Regions from separate parts of the Shewanella rhizosphaerae genome, predicted to be linked through region 1. Evidence: predicted binding sites of a transcription regulator. Region 1 holds the regulator's gene; each other region holds the start of a gene.
The links. Region 1 encodes LexA, which represses DNA repair genes until DNA is damaged. Its sites were predicted from a motif close to TACTGTATNNNNATACAGTA; they were not measured.
Positions count from the first base shown of each region.

Region 2: a site for LexA is predicted at 2,574-2,593, ahead of K0I63_RS11915 (DNA topoisomerase III). Genes of this name have one in related genera too.
Region 3: a site for LexA is predicted at 2,031-2,050, ahead of recN (DNA repair protein RecN). Genes of this name have one in related genera too.
Region 4: a site for LexA is predicted at 1,639-1,658, ahead of K0I63_RS09210 (YebG family protein). Genes of this name have one in related genera too.

Region 1 is NZ_CP080420.1:136,138-140,350, reverse strand. It holds gene cysQ (3'(2'),5'-bisphosphate nucleotidase CysQ) at 1-533, opposite strand, end outside; gene nudE (ADP compounds hydrolase NudE) at 587-1,132, opposite strand; gene yrfG (GMP/IMP nucleotidase) at 1,230-1,904, shown strand; gene lexA (transcriptional repressor LexA) at 2,023-2,640, shown strand; gene K0I63_RS00635 (cell division inhibitor SulA) at 2,637-3,146, shown strand; gene coxB (cytochrome c oxidase subunit II) at 3,545-4,213, shown strand, end outside.
Region 2 is NZ_CP080420.1:2,694,937-2,699,149, reverse strand. It holds gene K0I63_RS11925 (methyl-accepting chemotaxis protein) at 1-2,002, shown strand, start outside; gene K0I63_RS11920 (hypothetical protein) at 2,167-2,442, opposite strand; gene K0I63_RS11915 (DNA topoisomerase III) at 2,606-4,213, shown strand, end outside.
Region 3 is NZ_CP080420.1:1,369,085-1,373,297, forward strand. It holds gene K0I63_RS06065 (hypothetical protein) at 1-137, opposite strand, end outside; gene recN (DNA repair protein RecN) at 349-2,010, opposite strand; gene K0I63_RS06075 (AEC family transporter) at 2,161-3,129, opposite strand; gene K0I63_RS06080 (hypothetical protein) at 3,226-3,420, opposite strand; gene K0I63_RS06085 (YjaG family protein) at 3,424-4,026, opposite strand; gene barA (two-component sensor histidine kinase BarA) at 4,019-4,213, opposite strand, start outside.
Region 4 is NZ_CP080420.1:2,045,306-2,049,518, forward strand. It holds gene K0I63_RS09195 (PqiB family protein) at 1-187, opposite strand, end outside; gene K0I63_RS09200 (paraquat-inducible protein A) at 174-806, opposite strand; gene K0I63_RS09205 (paraquat-inducible protein A) at 799-1,425, opposite strand; gene K0I63_RS09210 (YebG family protein) at 1,670-1,966, shown strand; gene K0I63_RS09215 (GAF domain-containing protein) at 1,984-2,442, shown strand; gene proQ (RNA chaperone ProQ) at 2,715-3,359, shown strand; gene prc (carboxy terminal-processing peptidase) at 3,391-4,213, shown strand, end outside.

The DNA.
Region 1 (4,213 bases):
AAGAGCTTCAACACAGATTGAGGATCCTGACGGCGGCTCACCGCCAGACGCAGGCAGGGCTCATCGTCTTTGGTCAGCTGCTTGCTGGCGATACGCACCTCGCCCTTGCTGCTACGCTTGTAGGCACCCAGGCCTGCCACGGCATAGTAGACCACACCCGTCATGGGCACATAGACGATTCCCATGATGGGACGATTGTGCTCGACCAGGGCGATGATCACCGAGAAGTCGCCGCTACCGGCGATAAACTCACCCGTGCCATCGAGAGGATCTACCAACCAGTAACGCTGCCAATCGGCGCGCTCGGAGAAAGGAATATCGGCCGCTTCTTCTGAGAGGACAGGGATCTCAGGGGTAAGGCTGCTTAGCTGAGAAGAGATGATCTCATGGGCCGCGATATCGGCAGAGGTTACCGGGGTATTGTCGGATTTCACCTCTTTGTCAAAACTGCCCTCGAGGTAGATCCCTTTGATGGCCTCACCCGCCTCGATGGCAATCGAAATCGCCTGCTCAACATACTCTTCTGGCTTCATCACAACTCCAACAGCCTACATCTGGCAATGCCTAATATGATAATTCGGATTAACTACTTTAGTTTTAGATGTTTCTGTGCCAAAAACAAGGCGCTAACGCTTCGAGATTCGGAAAAATCATCTTCTAATAACAGCTCAGACCACTGGCTCAATGGCCAGCGCACCACCTCTATAGGTTCGGGCTCGTCACCCTGCAATCGACTCTCATACAGATCTTCGGCGACGAAGATCTGCATCTTGCTGGCAAAGTAGCCGGGGGCCAGGCTCAACTCCATCAGATGGGTCAACTTACGCGCACCAAAACCTATCTCTTCCTGCAGCTCACGGTTGGCCGCCTCGGCATGGGTCTCACCGGGATCCACCAGGCCCTTGGGGAAACCCAGCTCATAGCTGTGGGTGCCCGCCGCATATTCGCGTCCCAGCAATAGCTCCTCGCCATGCACAGGCACCACCATCACGGCGCCACGGGCGTTGCCCTTCATGCGCTCATACTGGCGCTCAACCTGGTTCGAAAATTTTAAATGCACCTGCTCTATCTGAAACAGACGGCTCTGGGCAACAACTTCGGCATGTAGGATCTGCGGCTTTTTGTCCGGCATGAATCTTCCTGATAAAAATGGCGTTTGCTTAACCACTCAATCTTACTATGATGGGCCTAATCCACAACTCAAACCAAGGAATTTTTTTACTCGCTTTATGTTTCCCTGGAATAAGATAGATACCGTGCTACTGGATATGGACGGCACCCTGTTGGATCTGCATTTCGACAACCATTTCTGGCTTAGCCTGGTGCCTCAGGCCTTGTGTGAACAAAGGCAGATCCCTAAGGCCGACGCCCAACAACTGGTGGAGGATGCCTACGCCAAGGTGTTCGGCACCCTGGAGTGGTATTGCCTGGAATATTGGCAACAGGAGCTGGGTTTAGACATCCTGGCTTTGCACCACACTTTGGTGGACAGGATCCAGCTGCGTCAGGACAGCATGCCCTTTCTCACCGCTCTGGCCAGACACAGCAAGCGGCGCATCTTGGTCACCAACGCCCATCCCCACAGCCTGGCGCTGAAACTCGAGCATACAGATCTGGCTAACGGGCTCGATGAGATGCTCTCGAGTCACGCCACCGGCTATCCCAAGGAACACCCGCAATTTTGGCGTCACCTGTTTAATCAGTATTCCTTGGATCCCAGCCGCTGCCTGTTTATCGACGACAGCGAGCCCATACTACAGGCAGCCAAGAAGGCTGGCGTCGGCTACCAGCTGGGGATCAAGAATCCCGACAGCCAGAAGCCTCACAAGCAGTTTACCGACTTCCCGGCCATCGACGATTACCATCATCTGCTGCTCTCCCTTGAACAGGCGCAACTTGGCTAATAAATCACACTTTAGGCGCTAATCGCTTGATGGGATTGGGAGAAAATCTGGTTAATACTTGCACTGTATAAAATACTGTATATACTGACAGGTACTGTATGGAAAGACAGGATTAATCATGAGACCCTTAACCCCGAGACAAGCCGAGATTTTAGATCTGATAAAACGCAATATTGCCGACACGGGCATGCCGCCTACCCGTGCCGAGATTGCGCGTCGACTAGGCTTTAAGAGCGCCAATGCCGCCGAGGAACACCTCAAGGCCCTGGCCAAGAAAGGCTGCATCGAAATCATGCCCGGCACCTCGCGTGGCATCAAGCTGACCCAGGAAGAAGAGCCAGAAGATCTCGGCCTGCCCCTCATAGGTCAGGTAGCCGCCGGTGAGCCCATCCTGGCCCAGGAGCATGTGGAACAACACTATCAGGTTGACCCTAGCATGTTCCGCCCCAGCGCCGACTTCTTGCTACGAGTCAGAGGTGACAGTATGAAAGATATAGGTATTCTCGAGGGCGATCTGCTGGCGGTACATAAGGTCGAACAGGCAAGAAACGGCCAGATAGTCGTGGCCCGCGTGGAAGATGATGTAACGGTAAAACGCTTCGAGAAGCGTGGCAGCACCGTCTATCTGCATGCCGAGAATGAAGAGTATTCCCCTATCGTGGTGGACCTTACCACCCAGAGCCTGAGCATCGAAGGCCTGGCCGTCGGCGTTATTCGAAATGGAGACTGGCAATGAACAACCTAATGGGCATGGCGCCACGCCATCCAGGGCTGTGGGTCGATCTCGACAGCTCACTAAAGCGCAGCGATGGCAACACTATCTCTACCACGGCAAGTTCGACCCTGGGCAAGCAGGAGCTGCAGGCCCTCACCCCGGAGCTAGCCAGACTCAGTCAGCAGGGACAATGGGTGGTGTTGATCAGCCCACCTAACATAGGCTACAAACAGATGCTGGCCGATGGCGGTGTGCGTATGGATCGCATCCTCTTGGTACACACCAAGGATGAGGTCGAAACCCTGTGGGCGATGGAAAAAGCCCTCACAAGTGGTACATCCAGTGCGGTGATCTGCTGGGCACAAACCCTGGATGCCCGTGACAGTCGTCGCCTACAGATAGTTGCCAAGAATACCCGCGCCCTGGGAGTGGTGATCGAAGATGCGAACGGTCACTTACCTGCCAACCCTTTTCCCCAAGAGGATCTCAGCGGCCAGACCTTGAGTCTGTTCAGTTCGCTACACTGATATTCCGCGCCCTACCTTTCCATACAGACGCCCCGCAAGGGGCGTTTTTGTGTCTGTTTTGTTTAGCAAAATAAAATAAAAGTGATCTTGATCAATATTTAAACAGCCATTAAGTTAGTAAGAGATATCAACGATTATTTGTTATATCGCACAATTTGGTTGTCGGCTTGAGCGGCGAAAATGAACCTGTAATACCTCGCCCACGGAAGCTGAAATTGGTCTGATATATTCAGCCGTAAGTGCAAGCGTGGTCACCACCAGCAGAACAAGAGATTCACCACCGACGCACTTTGAAGTCATCGTTGCTTTTTTGGGAACTGAAGAGTTTGCATAGAGCCGAGACATACTGTGTGGCTCTTCTTTGTAGTTGCCTTCGCAATTGACAGAGGAGAAGTCTAGTGAAGCAAGTGTTGTGTTGTTTGCTGGCGTTGCTATTTACGCCCACCATACTCGCAGCAGATATGCCCCTGAACATGACATCAGGGGTCACAGAGATCAGCAATAAGGTGTTTAGCCTTCATATGACGATTCTCTATATCTGTTGTGCCATAGGCCTAGTCGTCTTTGGGGTGATGATCTACGCCATCATCAACCATAGGCGCTCTAAGGGTGCCGTCGCGGCAAACTTTCATGAGAGCACTAAGGTAGAGATCGCCTGGACGCTCGTTCCCTTTGTCATCTTGATCCTCATGGCAATCCCGGCCACCAAGACCCTCATCGCCATGGAAGATCCCAGCAATGCCGATCTCACCATCAAGATCACTGGCTCCCAATGGAAATGGCACTACAGCTATTTTGATCAAGACATCAGCTACTACAGCCTGCTGGCGACTCCCAGAGAACAGATAGAGGGCAAGGAGACCAAAGGCGAACACTACCTGTTGGAGGTCGACAAGCCACTGGTATTGCCGGTAAATCGTAAAATCCGCTTCCTGATGACCTCGGAAGATGTGATCCACTCCTGGTGGGTGCCGGCCTTCGCGGTAAAGAAAGATGCTAACCCGGGCTTTATCAACGAGGCCTGGACCCGCATCGACAAGCCAGGCATCTACCGTGGCCAGTGCGCC
Region 2 (4,213 bases), 2.0 Mb from region 1:
ATTGGCAGGCCAGGTGCAAGGCGCGCTGCATGATGAAACTCGCCAGCGCCTCAGTGCCCGGGCCGGCGAGTACGGCGAGCGGGTGGCGGGTTTTATCAACGAGGCCTATCGGATCCCCTTTTCGTTTGCCGGCATGATAGAGCAGAGCGCCGCTAGCCAGCCGCTATCTCGGGAAGGGGTAGAGGAGTCGGTGGCCGGCGTGCTGCGAAAGAACAGTCAGCTCTCCTCCATGTATGCCCAGTTCGAGCCCAACGGCTACGATGGCCGCGATGGCGACTATACCCAGAAGATCAGTCATAGCGTGCCCGAGGTGGGTACCCTGGAGATCTATTACACCCGCAGCGACGATGGCAGCGTCGAGCATCAGCAGGTGGATGACGCCAGCGAGAAGTACGATGCCACCCTCAAGGAGTTTGGCGTGCGCGAGGCCGAATGGTACCTGTGCGCCAAGGACACTAAGCAGCCCTGTCTGATGGAGCCCTACCTGTATGAGATAAGCCCGGGCAACACGGCGCTGATGACCTCCTTAACCGTGCCTGTGGTGGTGGGCGGCAGCTTTCGCGGCGTAATTGGCGTGGATGTTAATCTGCCGGTGTTTCAGAAGCTGATCGACGAGCTCTCCGCCAGCCTGTATCAAGGTAAGGCCAAGGTGACCCTGCTGAGCCAGAAGGGTTTAGTGGTGGCGGCCAGCCACTATGATAAGAAGGCGCGGCCACTGGGCGAGTCTATCGCCCCGTCGCTCGCCAGTCAGTTGACCGGGCTGCATCGCCAAGGCGGTTATCTCGAGCAGGGCGATAACATCATAGTCGCCTATCCCATCGAAATCCCGCTCGCCAAAGCGCAGTGGTCGCTGGTGATTGAGGTGGCCAAGGTCGATGCCTATCAGGCGGCAAATGCCATGGATAAGGCGATGTCTGCCATGGCCAGCTCTCTGGGCAGCTTGCTGCTGATCGTAGGCGTCATCGTCTCGCTGATCGCCGTGGTTACCATTAGCCTGGTGATCCGCTCTATTGTCGCGCCGCTTAAGGTGATTCAGAGCCGGGTGGAAAATTTAGCCAGCGCCGAAGGGGATCTGACTCAGCAGGTCACGGTGGAATCCCACGCCGAACTCATCGCCCTGGGCGGTGGCATCAATGGCTTTATCAATAAGTTGAGGCTGCTGATCGGCGAGCTTAAGGAGCTGGCATCACGCTCGCAGGCCGAGAGTCAGGTGGCGGCGGAGATAGCTCAGCAGACTCACAACAGCGTCAATCGTCAGTACAGCGATATCGAGAGTGTGGTGACCGCGGTTAATGAGATGAGCGCCACCGCGCTCGAGGTGGCCAAGGCGTCTGAGCAGACGGCGTCGGAAACCGAGGCGATGACCCTCAACGTCAAGGCAGGTGAAGACAGCCTGAGCCAAGCCATGGGCTATGTGACTCATATGTCTCAGGAATCCCTGCTGGCTAAGGAGGCCGTGGGTAAGGTGGCGGAAAGCAGCACCAACATCAGCAAGATCCTCGAGGTGATCAGCGCCATCGCCGAGCAGACCAACCTGCTGGCGCTTAACGCCGCCATCGAGGCTGCCCGCGCCGGTGAACAAGGCCGGGGCTTCGCCGTGGTCGCCGATGAGGTGCGCGCGCTGGCCTCCAAGACCCAGAGTTCGACCGATGAGATAGGCAAGTTGATCGAGGCGCTACAGCGAGAAGTCAACAGCGCCTCGCAGATCATCGACCAAGGGGTGGATGGTGCCCAGCGCGCCGTGGCCCAGACAGAATCGGCTCTGAGTTCACTCAATACCATAGTGAATCAAATTCAGGAGGTCTCCAGTCAGGTGACCCATATCGCCACCGCCGCAGAGGAGCAGAGTGCAGTGACCGAAGAGGTCAGCCGTAACATCACAGGCATCTCTGATTCCGCCTCAGAGCTGGCGAGACTCGCCGACGAGGCTCAGCAGAGCAGTGCCAGCCTGGCGAGCCTGGTGGAGCAGCAACACCTGCAGCTGGGCAAGTTAAAGACCTAAAGCAGAGGTTTTCATATCTGTAATATAGGCGTCTCCTGGGAGGCGCCTTTTTTGTGGCCAGATGGCAACGGCATCGAATGCACGGCCGTGGCTGTGGCTGTGGCTGGGGCAGCGGCCGCGGCAGAGCTAAGTTTTAGCTTATAGAGGCAAGCGCAGGTTAGCGATCACACCGGCATTAGCAACCCCTGGCTTACCCACACCATTAGCCAGAGGCCGAAGAGTAGCCCAAGGGCCTGCCTATGGTGTGCGCCATGGCGTGCGAGGGCAAACAGGGTGCTGGCGCAGCTTAGCAACAGCAGCAGGCTAAATTGCACCAAGGGATCCAGGCGCCAGGGAAAGAGGGAGGATGACAGCGAGAGTAACAGCAGCGCCGTCGTCATCAGCGTGGCGTAAATCAGTAGGCGTTCGGGTCGGTAAGGGGTCTTGAGTTGTGTGTGCATATTTGCCTCCGTGAATTGCCCTTAGACTAGCCCTTAGATTAGCCATTAGTGAGAATTATTCTCAACTAAATTTACACGTAAGCATGCGATCGCCTTTCCTATTTGCGCCAAGGCCGCGAGTGGTTTAAAGTTACTGTTAATTTATACAGTAATTGATGTCAGTATGATCCTATACATAGCAGAGAAGCCCAGTCTCGGGCGGGCAATCGCCGATGTGTTACCTAAACCCCACAAGAAGGGTGAGGGTTATATCACGGCGGCCAATGGCGACACCGTCTCCTGGTGCATAGGGCACCTGCTGGAGCAGGCCGAGCCCGACAGCTATGATCCCGCCTTCAAGTCCTGGTCGTTCGACCATCTGCCCATAGTGCCGCAGCAGTGGAAGATGACCCCTAAGAGCAAGACACGGGGACAGCTCAGCGTACTGAGAAAATTGGTCAAGCAGGCCAGTCAGTTGGTGAACGCCGGGGACCCTGACCGTGAAGGTCAGCTGCTGGTGGATGAGGTGATCGCCTATCTGGGGGTCAAGGGCGACAAACTAGAACAGACCCGGCGCCTGCTGGTGAGCGACCTCAATCCCCAGGCCGTTAAACGTGCCTTGGGGCAGCTGCGTAGCAACCGAGAGTTTATCCCCCTGTCGACCTCGGCGCTGGCGCGCTCCCGCGCCGACTGGCTTTATGGCATGAACATGACCCGCGCCTATACGCTGCAGGGTCGCAAGGTGGGCTATCAGGGGGTGCTCTCTGTCGGTCGGGTGCAGACGCCACTCTTAGGCCTGGTGGTGAGCCGCGATGAGGCTATTGAGAATTTCGTCAGCAAGCCTTTCTATGAGGTGCTGGCCAATCTCTATACCCAAGAGCAGGCGCATTTTAAGGCTAAGTGGCAGCCCAGTGAGGCCTGTCAGCCCTACATGGATGAGGAGGGGCGGGTGCTGTCGCGCCGTCTGGCGGAAAACGTGGTGGGGCGGATCACAGAGCAGCCCGCTAAGGTGATGGATCTGCAGGCCAAAGATAAGCAGCAGGGGCAACCCTTACCCTATAACCTGTCGTCGCTGCAGATAGATGCGGCGAAGCGATTCGGCATGAGCGCCAAGACGGTGCTCGATACCTGTCAGTCACTGTATGAGAAACATAAGCTGATCACCTATCCGCGCTCCGATAGCCGTTATCTGCCCAAGGAGCAGCTGGCCCTGGCCCCCGTCGTGATCGGCGCCGTGCTCAAGGGGGCTGGCGAACTCACCGCCCAGTGCGCCGCGCCGGATCTTAAGATAGTCTCCAAGGCCTGGAACGATGCCAAGGTGGATGCCCACCACGCCATAGTGCCCACCGAGAAGGTAGCCACCATGAGCGCCCTGAGTCAGGCCGAGAAACAGATCTACCTGCAACTGGCCCGTCAGTATCTGGCGCAGTTTTACCCCGTCTATCGTTACCATGAGACTCAGGTTGAGGTGGAGATCGCCGGCGGCCATTTTCATACCAAGGCTAAGCAGGAGATCGCCCCCGGCTGGAAACAACTTTTCCCTAAGCGCAGCGATGACAAGGCCGACGGCGATGGCGACGAGGCTTTGGCCCTGCTGCCGCCGCTACAAAAGGGGCAAGAGCTGCACTCTGGCCTGGGAGAGCTTATCGAGAAGCAGACCCAGCCCCCCAAGGCCTTTACCGATGCCACCCTGCTCAGCGCCATGACGGGGATCAGCCGCTACGTGACCAACCCAGAGATCCGTAAGATCCTTAAAGAAACCGACGGCCTGGGCACAGAGGCGACCCGCGCC
Region 3 (4,213 bases), 1.2 Mb from region 1:
TGCTCAAGAAAGGCGCTGGCCTGCGCTGATGGCGCGCTATCTTGTAGATTGATCAGCAGCAAGATGAGATAGCCGCCGACGGGAATGAATAGCAGGGTAAATAAAATCCATTTCAGGGCACGAAAAAAGTGTCGCATTTCAAATCCTTGTGGCTTTTAACTTCTTTTAACTTAGTGTCGACGGCAAAGGCCTCAGTTTATCAGAGTCTCTTAGCGGTGCAACAGCGTTACATTAGATGAGCAATAGGCGCGTCTCAGAGGTGCTTATGAAATGAAAAGCGCGGCTAAAATATTGCCGCGCTTTGTTTGCTAACCTGCCTAATGATCGCCAATTTTTGATCTATCTGGCTTAGCTCTGCAGTAACTCCTTGGCGTTGGCCAGAGTGTTGTTGGTGATGACATCGCCACCAAGCAGGCGAGCCAGCTCTTCGATACGCTGTCCCTTATCAAGCGGCACCATCGAGGTCTCGGTTTGTCCTGCCTTGCTCTGCTTGTTAACGAACATATGTTGATGACCATTGCCGGCGACCTGGGGTAGGTGGGTCACACACAGCACCTGGGTGGACTCGCCCAGCGCGCGCAGCATCTTGCCCACCACGGCGGCGGTCGGGCCTGAGATCCCCACGTCGACCTCGTCGAAGATGAGGGTCGGGGTGGCGACCTTCTTGGCGGTGATCACCTGGATGCCCAGACCGATACGCGACAGTTCGCCGCCCGAAGCTACCTTAGCGATGGGTTGCAGCGGCTGACCCGGGTTGGTGGTGACCTGAAACTCTACCGTATCGCAGCCGTTGGGCGACATCATCTCGGGGTTGAACTGCACATCGATGATAAATTTGCCCTTGGGCATGCTGAGTTCATGGATAGAGCGGGTAACCTGCTTGTCCAGCTCCTTGGCGTAACGCTGACGGCTCTGGCTGAGCTTCTGGGCATGGGCGATGAAGCTCTCGCGGCAGCTCTCGAGCTGCTGGGCTATCTCATCGAGCTTCTCCTCATCCGAGTCCAGCTCACTCAGCTCCTGGCTCAGCGCCTGGTGATGCTGATAGAGATCTTTGGCGTTCACATGGTGCTTACGTGCCAGCATCATGATCTTCGACAGGCGCTGCTCCAGGGCGGCAAAATGATCCGGGTCCAGCTCCAACTTATCTAGGTAGCGTTGCAGCTCACTGCTGCTCTCCTGTACCTGGATCAGGGCATCGTTAAGCATGGCACCCACCCCTTTAAGTTCAGGATCGTAACCTTCGAGCTCCTGGGCCTGATCCAGACTCATGTTGAGCAGCGATTCTATGGCGCCCTCTTCATTATCCTGTAGCAGGTAGAGGGTGCGCTGGCAGGCCTGGATCAGCGCCGTGCCGTTGGCCAGCTTCTTATGCTCGGCCTCTATCTCATCGAACTCTTCTTCGCCTAGGGCGAATTCGTCCAACTCTTCGACCTGATATTGCAGCAGCTGCTTGCGGGCGATGCGCTCATGTTGCGACTGTTGCAGCTGGCTCAGCTCCTTTTGGATCAGCTTGAAGCGCTGGTAGCTGGCGCTGCAGGCCTCGAGCAGCATCTTGTGGTTGGCATAGCTGTCGAGCAGAGTAAGTTGATGCTCACTCTTTAACATGGCGTGGTGGGCATGTTGGCCGTGAATGCCGATAAGCAGCTGGCCCAGGGCGCGCATCTGGTTGAGGGGCACAGGGTTGCCGTTGATGTAGGCGCGTGAGCGACCGTCGCTGCCTATGGTGCGGCGCAGGATACATTCGTCGTCTAGCTCAAGGTCATTGTCTTCTAACCAACGTTTGGCCAGCGGGATATCGTTGAGGGCGAAGCGGGCACTGACTTCGGCCTTACTGGCGCCCGGTCTGACGGTATTGGCGTCGGCGCGATTGCCCAGACATAAGCCTAAGGCATCGATGGCAATCGATTTCCCCGCGCCGGTTTCGCCTGTAATGCTGGTCATCCCAGACTTAAAGTCGAGTTCTAAAAAGCGGACAATGGCAAAGTTATTGATGCTGAGCTGACAAAGCATGATGACATCCTTTTACAAAGTACTGTATTCATGCACAGTATATACTGAATTTTTATACAGTAAATACCTGTGTGCTTTTTACCCATGAAAATAAGTTTTAGGCTCTGTAGTCCGACAAAACAAGCTTGTCCGTTAAAACAAGCCTATCCGTTATAAAAAGCTTCCGGTGCCCGAGTCCAGCCAATGGTGCAGTAGCGGAATGGTGGCAAAGCTGATCACTATCCCCAGGCTGATGGTCTGGGCGCTACTGGTGGCGCCGACGTTGAATCTGTGGGCCAATAGGTAGACGCTGGCGGCGGTAGGCAGGGCGGCTAGAATCACCCCCATCTGTAGCAGTTGTCCGCTAACCCCTAAGGCGCCCAGTAGCAGATAGGCCAGCAGGGGCTGTAGCAGCAGCTTACTCAGGTTAAGCATGGCCAGCTCGGCAAGGCGTGACTGAATGCCTGCGGCGTTTCTGCCCCCCTGATTGGCCTTGCACAGCACCATGCCGATGGCGAACAGGGCGCAGGGGCTGGAGGTCATGCCGAACTGCCTGATGATCTCGGCGATGGGGCGGTACAGCTCTATGTGAGCGGCAGATATCGCTACGCCGGCCAGGCTTCCCAGTATGATGGGGTTTTGAATGAGGGCGAAAAATACCGTCTTGAGTGCGCTGTCAGTCTGTCCCTGAAACAGCGCCAGCTGGGCCAGCACTATGGCAAATACGGTTACCGATAAAAGGCTAGCCAAGGCGGCTGCGGCCAACGCCAGCTGATCGCCGGGAAACAGCATCATCATCAGCGGAATGCCGATAAAGGAGGTGTTACCAAAGGTGGTGTTGAGGGCGCGAATGGCCGCCAGGGGTTTATCTTTGGGCTGTAACCAGAGTGATAGCAGGCCGGTGAGCAGATAGATGAGGGTCATGGCCAGGCTGTAGCCGCCAATAAATCCCCAGTTGGCGATCTCTTCGATCGGGGTCTCGGCCAGCACTATCATCATGATCGCCGGAAAGGCGATGTAATAGACATACTGATTGAGGACGTTGTCGCTGCCCTCGGGCAGTAGCCGCGCCTTTTGCACGATAAAGCCGGTGACCATGATGCCAAACACGACAAAGAGTGGCGAGAGAGTGGTTAACATAGGGAGACGACTTCCTTGGCTTGGATCCGAGCGGTGATAAACCGAATACGCCGTTAGGGTAACACTTTGCCCGCCGCGTCCCTATAACGCTAAAGTCTAATGCTTGGGGCCGGAGCGCCGATGGAGTGGCTTAGGTGGCGGCAATATCCCCAGCTCCTGGTAGAAATGGATCTGGCGCCTGAGCTCAAACAGGGAGCCGACGCGTCGCTGCTCCCCTAGGGTGAGGCACCAGGTATTTGTTAACCCATCTGGGTTGGTGAGCACAAATCCCTGGTAGATAAGTTTGCGCATGGGTTAGGCGCCTACTGAGATCCCTATGTTAGATACGCTTGCCTGCATTAACTCCTTGCGCAACGCCTTGACGAAATCGGCGGTGATCTTAGGGTTCTCTTCGATGATCTCCAGCAAGGATGCCTGAAGCGCTTTCTCTTCCTGCATCACCTCGTGATTGAAGATATGATCATCCAGTGCTTCTTCTTCCATCTCTTCCTCGAGTGTGGCCTCGATATAGTTAGCCACTGTGGCGGAGGAGAGCTTGCTGATGTTGGTGATGTCGTCTTCCACCTTGCTCTGAATGGCGCTAAGCAGTGAGGTGAGGGCGACGGCTGCGTCCATGGCTGGGTAGACGCCGTAGACATCGAAATCGCTCGGCTCGGGCGTGTTGAGATCCAGCCGCTCGAGGTAGAGATCGATATTCAGTTTAAGCTTCTGATCGTACATGGATTGCCATAGCAGGTTGAGTACTGTATCGAGCACCTGTGGGTCGCCAAACTCGCAGACCTCGCTGAACAACTGATAGTTAGGGTACATGCGTTGGCAAAGGGCGATGGCGAACAGCTTCTTCTGTTCTGGTTCGAGGGCCTTGAGGCGCTTGAAAAACCCGGGTTTATTACTCATCGATCACATCCATAGATAACTGGGCTATTACTTGATTTGCGGCCGATTCTACCTTAGAAAGCTCGTCAAGTAACTCAAGTATTTCCGGCTCGACCAGATCGACGCTGGCATTTTGCTTGAGTGACTGTTCAATCTCTCGACAGAGTCGCTGAGTCGTCGGCACGCCGCAGTAGCAGCTGGCGCCGTG
Region 4 (4,213 bases), 1.9 Mb from region 1:
ATCTGACCAGCGTCTTACCCACGTCTATCCCCGTGGCGCTTGGGAAATGAATGCGCACCTCGACGCCGGATTCGCGAATACTCTTGATGCCCAGCCAGGCACCGAGTGCCAGGGCGATCAGTGGAAGTAGCCAGATGGGAGAGAAGAGTTTTTTCTTAACGACTTTTGGTGTTTCAATTTGTGTCATCTTTCGATTCCAATCGGTCCCAGAGTAAACGCGTGTCTAATACTTTTGCCGCCAGCTGTGTCAGCAGGATCACCAAGGCGAAGGCGGTGGCTGCTGGCGCGGGTTTGGCATCCCAAATCTGCCCCATGTTTATGAGCGCCGCGGTAATGGAGATCACAAACAGATCCAGCATGGACCAGCGGCCTATCCATTCGATGATATGAAAGCCGGCCATGAGTGTCTTTTTCGAGATCGGCAGGCGATAGCTGATCGCCGTCAGATAGAGCGCCAGCCCAAAAATCTTCAACATGGGCACTAAGATACTGGCGGTAAACAGAATAATGGCAATAGGTAATAGGTCTAGATGCACCAGATGATTGATGCCGCTGAAGATGGTGTCCTGGCGAACCTGCCCCTGACTGGTCATGATGGTGATGGGGTAGAGGTTGGCCGGAAACAGCAAGATGGCGGCGGTGATCAGTAGCGCCCAGCTCTTCTGCACACTGGTGCGATCCCGGCTCTGCACCGCCTGCCCGCAGCGTGGACAGTTGCCCTGTTCGAGATGGCAGAGGAACTTGCAGGTAGGGCAGTTGGTCAGCCCCAATGATTCGCCTTGAGGAGGCTTGCTGAGCTTACTCATCCAGTACGCCCCACATATGTTCTATGTCATATTCCCGCTGCATGAAGATCACCATGATAAACAGCATGGTGAAACAGAAGGTGCCGATGCCGAAGTAGAGGTCGGTGTAATCGGAGAGCTGAAATACCGAGACGAAGATGCTGATCATATAGATCTCCAGCATGGAGAGCTGGGCCAATAAGCTGTGCTGTTTCAGAAGCTTCTTATAGATATTGCGAAAGAAGGGCACCTTGAGTCGGTATTTGACGATCAGCACCTGAGTCAGAATTGACAGAATAAGCAGGCCGGGAGCGATCACCGCCGCCACTAATACGGCGATGCCCACTACCCAATAGCCCTGGGAGGCTACGGCCATGGCGCCGCCGGCTATGGTGGTGGTGCGAATACTGCCCAGAAAGTGCATCTCAAGTACTGGGAAAAAGTTAGCGGGAAAATAGAGCACCAGCGCCGTGATACACAGGGCCAACATTCCGTTGAGCGAGCAGTAAGGGGTATCATAGAGGTTGGTGTGGCAGCGAGGGCAGAGGGCCCGCACACCCGTTGGCAAAGCGCGCTTTCTCACGACCAGATCGCAAGCACGGCAGAGAACGATACTCTTATCTAACACCTCTGTTTTCATATCTGTTCTGGGGCGCTTCCTGTCATCTAAGGTCATAGCAAGAGTGCAAATTTCTTGATATAGACCAGTAATCTATTGCCTATAAGATATTACTATAGTCAATCTATTGAAATACCTAATAAGGTGGCTCCCAAATCCGGAGCCAATAGTTGCGCAGATTCTAACAGATAAAGTTTGAGACTTGCATAAGAAGTTGTATTTATGAGATTCTACAACTGTATATAAAAACAGTGTGAGGGCAGATATGGCAGTTATAACGAAATTTGTCGTAGTCAGAGAAGGGGTGGAGAAGATGACATTCACATCTAAGAAGGAGGCGGATGCCTACGATAAGATGCTCGATATCGCGGATAATCTTCTTCCTTTTATCGAGCAAGTTGATTTAGGCTTAGATGAAAATGCATTGGAAAAACTCTGTTTCTACATGGCAGAACATAAAGATCAGCTCATGGGACTCTTAAAAGGTGGCGCAGTGACTAAGGCGACACCGGCTAAGAAACCTGCGAAGAAAGCAGAATCAAAAGCTGAAACGAAAACATAAATTGTTAGGAAATTTGTATGAGTACACCTTGTTATACGACGCTTACCCGTCAAGTTGAAGCCCTGTTTAGCGGCGAAGATAATCTCGTTACTGCGATGGCGAATTTCTCTGCGCTGCTCAACGAGCATCTGGATGATATTAACTGGGTTGGCTTTTATGTGCTGCAAGGTGAACAACTGGTTCTGGGCCCCTTCCAGGGGAAAGTGGCCTGTACCCGTATTCCAATGGGGAAAGGGGTTTGCGGCACCGCGGCCCAGAGTAACACCACCCAGCGCATCGCCGATGTCCATGCCTTCGACGGCCATATCGCCTGTGATGCCGCCAGTAACTCGGAAATTGTTATCCCGCTGCGGCGCGATGGTCAGGTGATCGGCGTGCTCGATATCGATAGCCCCTCATTCTCTCGTTTCGACGAGGCGGATCAATTGGGGCTAGAGTCCTGCGTAAAAAGTCTGGAAAAGGCTTTATTTGCTTAAACTACAACCAATTTTGCACAATTGATGGTCGCTTTCGTCTGGCGCGCCCTTATAATAGGCCGCTTGATGAATTCAAAAACACGCCGTGACATTTTTCATTAGTTGAAATGAATACATGGCGTTTATTGACTGTAATTGATAAGGTATGTTGGATTGTGTGGTCGCCGCCCAGGGGCAAATAAGCGACCCGATGTCTAACCAATATGAACGACACGCCAGTGCCGACGTTAACCCGGCGAGGTGATAGTCCCTTTTAAACTGTGGAAGTAATGATGGAATCAACAGAAAAGTTGACCGACACCAACGCAATTCTTGCGTATTTATATGAAACATTTCCTTTATGCTTTATCGCTGAAGGTGAAACTAAGCCTCTAAAAATAGGATTGTTTCAAGACTTGGCTGAAAGGTTAGCTGATGATTCTAAAGTCAGTAAAACGCAATTAAGAATCGCCTTACGCCGTTACACCAGTAGCTGGCGTTACCTGAAAGGGGTTAAGGCTGGGGCACAGCGTGTCGATCTCGACGGCAACGAGTGTGGCGAGCTGGAACAAGAGCATATCGACCATGCACAGGCTACACTGAAGGATAGCCAAGAGAAGGCGAAGGCAAAGCGTGCGGCGAAAGCGGCAACAGAGAAGACTGACAAGTCTGGTCCTAAGCCTGAGAAGAAAGCCTTCAAGAAGCCACTGCCTAAGCGTAGTAGCAAACCAGCGCCTAAAGCGGCTAAGCCACAGGTTGAAGCAAAGGATTTAACCCCGGCAACACTGACTGAGTTGAAACCAAATCAACGCGTGAGTGTCAAACTAGGTAAATCGCCTGTTGCAGGTGTTGTTCTGGACATCAAGAAAGAAGATGTTCAAGTGCAGTTAGATTCAGGATTAACGGTAAAAGTCCCGGTAGAGCATATCCTGTTATAACTGTTCATCGTTTAAAAGGAGTAACTTGTTGATGCGAAAACTCACTCTGGCAGCATCCATTGCCAGCATCTTTGTAGGATTCTCGGCATGGGCACTGACGCCCAGTATTCCATCTAGCGAGTTGCCCTCTCTAACGCAAGAGCCGCAACATAAAGTAGCGAGTAAGCGAGTGACGGGTCTGTTCACTCGCGCCCATTATCATAGATTCGATCTGGACGACGCCTTCTCAGAGCAGGTGTTCGACCGCTATCTTAAGCAGCTCGATTATCGCCGCAATGTCTTGCTTCAGAGTGATATCGACAGTTTCAAGCCTTATGCGACTCAATTTGACGACATGTTGAAGAGCGGCGATCTAACTGCCGCCTACAAGATGTTCGATCTGGTGCAGCAGCGCCGCTATGACCGTTTTGCCTACGCCTTATCCCTGCTCGACAAGGAGATGGACTTTAACGTCCCAGGCGACAGCTATCAATACGATAGAGACGATGCGGCCTGGCCAAAAGATGAAGCCGAGCTCAACGAGCTGTGGCGTCAACGGGTCAAGTACGATGCGTTAAACCTCAAGCTGACCGGTAAGAACTGGGATGAAATTGTTAAGGTGCTCGATAAGCGCTACAACAATGCCATCAAGCGTTTGAGCCAGACCAAGAGTGAAGATGTCTTCCAGGGTGTGATGAACGCCTTCTCTCGCAGCGTTGAGCCACACACCAGCTACCTGTCACCGCGCAACGCCGAGCGTTTCCAGATGGAGATGAACCTGAGCCTTGAGGGCATAGGTGCCGTTTTGCAGATGGATGATGACTACACAGTGATAAAAAGCCTGGTTGCTGGCGGCCCTGCGGCAAACAGCGAAA